Regions from separate parts of the Vibrio sp. 1249-1 genome, predicted to be linked through region 1. Evidence: riboswitches for the same ligand, from Rfam matches in the RefSeq annotation. Region 1 holds a riboswitch; the other holds the start of a gene.
The links. A riboswitch is a leader RNA that binds a small molecule or an ion and turns the genes downstream of it on or off. The one in region 1 is predicted to bind cyclic di-GMP.

Region 1 (2,457 bases):
TGATTGATGCCTGCATGCGCTGTTTGCACCACACTGGTTACATTAACTTTCGCATGCGTGCCATGCTGGTTAGCTTTCTTACTCACCACATGAACATGGATTGGCGAGTAGGTGTAACGCATTTAGCGCAACTGTTTCTCGACTTTGAGCCTGGAATTCATTACCCACAATTCCAAATGCAAGCAGGAGTAACCGGGACTAACACAATCCGTATTTATAATCCGATCAAGCAGGCCCAAGAACATGATCCTAACGGTACGTTCATCTACAAGTGGGTACCTGAGTTACAAATGGTTCCTCCCCCTCTTTTATTCGAGCCCTGGACAATGACCCAGATGGAAGCTGTCATGTATCAATTGCAGCCAGATAGCCGTTACCTTGCACCTATTATCGCACCAGACAAAGCAGCTAAGGCAGCAAGAGAGCGCTTATGGACGTGGCGGAAACGAGCTGATGTGAAACAAGAAGGCAGACGAATTCTTGCGCGACATGTTAGACCCTCAAAAGAAAGTAGGACGCGATGATCATCTTTCAATCACGATGCGTACAAATGCAAACACACTCCAGGGAACCCGTTGTACCCTCAACTAGTAAGGAACACATTATGTTCAAACGTATCTTAGTTATCGCGGCGACACTGATGGCGACATTATCTTTTATGCTTCCCGTTCAGGCTCATGAGCATGGCATGATGAAAGCCGATATTGTCGACGTTGCCGCTGAAAATGGCTCTTTCAATACGCTTGTTGCTGCGGTGAAAGCAGCGGGCCTGGTTGACACTCTCAAAGGGGAAGGCCCATTTACTGTTTTTGCACCAACGGATGACGCTTTTGCAAAACTGCCAGACGGCACAGTCGACATGCTCTTAATGCCGGAAAACAAAGACAAGTTAGTATCTGTTTTGACTTATCACGTCGTCCCAGGGAAAGTGATGGCTGCCGATGTTGTTAAGCTAGACAAAGCGACTACGGTTCAGGGGCAAGATGTGATGATTAAAACCATGGGCGATAAAGTCATGGTTAACGATGCAAATGTCATCGCAACCGATGTGAAAGCTAAAAACGGTGTCATTCACGTGATTGATACTGTCATTATGCCGAAATAACACCATCCAGAGGGCGGTACACTCCGCCCTTTAGACAGAACTTCTTCCACCCTTAGCACGATTCCTCTCCACTTATCCCCACCCCCACTCATTCACCATGACTATAAAAAGGATAAAAACAAAATTAAAATCAATACCTTGCAATACGACACTGCACAATATTGACGAGGTTAAGATATCGTTATCTTTCAATTTGAGAACAGGATTCCATGTCAGTGACGTTTACTTTTCCACATGTAAATTCTTAAGCTAAATTTTGGCTGCTCAATCACATTTCGGCAAACCATTCGAAAGGGTGGGACGCAAAGCTTCCGGTCTGTCAGCATTTAAAAATCTAAAAGAATGCTCATGATAGCGGGGTTACCATGACGCAGTGTTACAGAAGTCCAATTTCTGTAGCGTTGCTTTATGCTCAGCATGCGCCGGGGTGTGACACTAGTTTGTCAGCCATAACAGAGGACATGTGATGAAATCATTTCCAACCAAATCCGTACTCGCGTTAGCACTTGCAAGCATTAGCTCAGGTGCTGCGGCTCACGGTTATGTATCAGAAACCAATGGTGGTGTCGCTGCAAGTCGCTCGGCACTATGTAAGTATCCAACGCCAGATACTAACGAAAAAAATAATAACTGCGGTGCGATTCAATATGAACCGCAAAGCGTTGAAGGCCCTGATGGCTTTCCCGAAACAGGGCCTCGCGATGGTAAAATAGCGAGTGCCGAAACCGCTTTAGCAGCTGCCCTTGATGAGCAAACTGCCGACCGTTGGGTAAAACGCACTATTCAAGCAGGTACACAAACTTTTGAATGGACATTTACCGCTAACCACGTGACGCGCGACTGGAAATATTACATCACCAAGCCTGATTGGAACCCAAACGCTTCACTATCACGAGACTCTTTTGATCTAACTCCTTTCTGTGTCGTCGACGGCAATATGGTTCAACCCCCGAAACAGGTAAGCCATCAATGTAATGTGCCTACTCGCGAGGGATACCATGTCATCCTGGCAGTATGGGATGTTGGCGACACTGCAGCCTCATTTTATAACGTGATCGATGTGAAATTTGATGGTGACAGTCCCGTTATTCCAGATTGGAAGCAAGGCGGTCAAATTATTCCTACAATGGATTTAAATATTGGGGATTCGGTTTATACGCGCGTATTTGATCAAGCAGGTGAAAACATAGCGTATAGAACTGAACTAGAAATTACCGATGCAGCAATGGGCCAAGCGAAAAACTGGTCTTACGCACTCGCGACTAAGCTAAACCAAGAACAAGCAAAACTGCAAGCCGGGCAGTATGCAGAGGATAAATTCACTCCTGTTTATGGTACTAATCCGGTGTATC
Region 2 (2,457 bases), on a different contig from region 1:
ATTGCGTTGAGTTTATTTCCGAATTTGTTTTGTACCCAGTCACGCAATAAGTATCGGCTGCTCAAGAAGGCCAGTGTTGCCCCCATAGTGCTAGCGAAAGAAACCAGTAGCAAGCTTGTCCAAAAACCAAATAAGGCTGCACCAAGTAAGGTGACTACTGCCGCTCCTGGGATAGAAAAAGCGGTAATTGCAATGTAGGTAAAAAAGTAAATCGCAGCCGAGAATACAAAATTCTGATCGATGTATGTAGTTAGTGCTTCTTGTTGGGCTTTTGCATTCTCTAAGGTTAAATACTGGCCAAAGTTAATACCTAAAAAGACGATAGCCGCTAGTAGGATGAGACCTAAAATCAGTTTCTTATTCATAATTTTGATTCCAATTTGGGATATATGTAATAAGACAGTAGGAAAACCGAAAAAATTTCACAAAAAAACCGCAGATTAGACTGCGGTTTTACAAGATAGTTTTTAGGCCGACTTTTATTGGAGGCCGTTCATCAACTCATCTCGGCGAGCTTGAGGTACCACACTCCAATGAGTGCCGTTGATAGCACCTTCTAGTGCCCATAGCAACTCAATGTTGACGGTTGCAGAGTGCGTATCTCTTATCGCTTTATAGGCGTTAAGCGCACCTTCCTCTTCAAGCTTCTCTACGGATTCGATGCCGGCTTTTTTTAGCATGCGCTCGGTAGCCAGTCGTAAGTTAGGCAAATCTTTCAAACGGTTAGGCTTTGTACTTGCTTGCTGTTCTTTCTCAAGCTTTGCCTTTTTCAATGATTGATTCGCTACTTCGATTAAGCGTTCGCTTGATTCCCATAAATCGCTGGAAATAGCGTAGTACTTTGTAACGACTGGAAAGCCACGTTTTTTATAAACGTAAGGCTTTAGCCCTTGTTTCTCGAAGTCAGATGAAGTTTTTTGGTCTGCTCTGATATGAAGCTGATTGTTTACCACTAGTGCAAACATTGTTTCATCAGCGAATAGTCCGAAGCCACCAAACATTGAGCGCGACTTGATATTACCAAGTGCCTCAAATAGCTTCATAGAGTCTTTGAGTATCGGTTTATCCATGTTTTGTTATCTCGGTGTAATTAATATTACGCCACCAAAAGTCAGGTCCGAGAGAGTAGCAAACATGCGTAAAAACAATGTCATTACAGAGTAAAGTCATTGCTTACACACTTGCCATCGGTAACCCCGCTACCTTCCATATCGTAATATGGTTCAGGCCGGAGGCTTTGCGTCCCACTCTTTCGAATGGTTTGCCCTGTGCGTGACACAATGAGCATACTTCTTATATTGAATTAACATCACGGTTTAGCGTTAAAAGTGTGATTTCGGTTCAATAAAAATGATAGATTGAATGCTCTATTTTGCATATGGAAAGGTGCAAATTGGCCTTTGAAAAGGAGTTCTTAATATATATTACATTTATATAAAACAGGGAGTTAACGTTAGTCAATTGTTATTAGAGTGGTGTGAAGTATTAGAGAATGCTTAATTTTTCCAAAAAAATAAGCGCCCCTGTAGAGCGCTTATTTAACACGGTTAAATACAGTGAAATTTAGTTCATTTTTTTCACAGTATTTCGAATTACAAGCTCAGGTTGCATCTCGAAAATTCGTTTTTCGTGTTCTTTATCTTTGATACGCTCAAGTAGAATTTCGAATGCATTTTTACCAACACGACGTTTAGGTTGGTGGATAGTCGTTAGCGGTGGAGAGAAGTATTCCGCAAGCTCGATGTTGTCGTAGCCGATCACTGAAATATCTTCAGGAATTTTGATCCCGTTTTGTTGCAAGCGGCTCATTAGGCCTAGAGCCATTGTGTCGTTAAAACAGAATACCGCCGTCGGGCGCTTGTCCATTGCGGTAATTTTATCTGCAACTAATACGGCCGTATCACATTCAAAGTTACCTTCAAGGATCCAGTCTTCATTTACAGCTAGGTTCGCTTCGCTCATTGCGCGACGGAAACCTGCAATGCGCTCTTGGCAAGCAAGCTTTTCAAAATGACCGCTTAGACAAGCGATATCCGTATGACCATTATCAATCAGATGTTTGGTTGCAATGTAGCCACCTTCTTCTGAGTTATCCATGATCTTGTCTGCTTGTGAGCTCTCTGGGCCCCAATCCATGACCACTTTAGGAATGTCCGCATGACGGTCAAGCATCTCTTTTAGTTCTTCGGTTAAGTCAGAACACATCACTAGGATGCCATCAACGCGCTTTTCAGCCAGCATACGAATGTAATCGCGTTGTTTTTCGTAAATCCCGCCTGTGTTACATAAAATCAGAGTATAGCCTTGGCGGTAACAGTAGCTCTCAACGCCATCAATCACTTCTGAGAAAAATAGGTTAGTTGATTGAGTTACTAACATGCCAATCGTACGAGTTGAGTTGCATTTTAGGCTGCGTGCAACGGCACTTGGCGCGTAATTCAGCTCGTCAACGGCTTT

Region 2: linked by a shared signal. The riboswitch ahead of R7Z50_RS03925 (TfoX/Sxy family DNA transformation protein) and the one ahead of gbpA (N-acetylglucosamine-binding protein GbpA) in region 1 are both predicted to bind cyclic di-GMP.

What each region holds. Positions count from the first base shown of each region.
Region 1 covers NZ_JAWOWJ010000003.1:286,938-289,394, reverse strand. The annotation lists gene R7Z50_RS08010 (cryptochrome/deoxyribodipyrimidine photo-lyase family protein) at 1-524, shown strand, start outside; gene R7Z50_RS08005 (fasciclin domain-containing protein) at 605-1,105, shown strand; cyclic di-GMP riboswitch class I at 1,373-1,473, shown strand; gene gbpA (N-acetylglucosamine-binding protein GbpA) at 1,572-2,457, shown strand, end outside.
Region 2 covers NZ_JAWOWJ010000002.1:94,504-96,960, forward strand. The annotation lists gene R7Z50_RS03920 (TVP38/TMEM64 family protein) at 1-365, opposite strand, end outside; gene R7Z50_RS03925 (TfoX/Sxy family DNA transformation protein) at 480-1,070, opposite strand; cyclic di-GMP riboswitch class I at 1,187-1,276, opposite strand; gene purR (HTH-type transcriptional repressor PurR) at 1,564-2,457, opposite strand, start outside.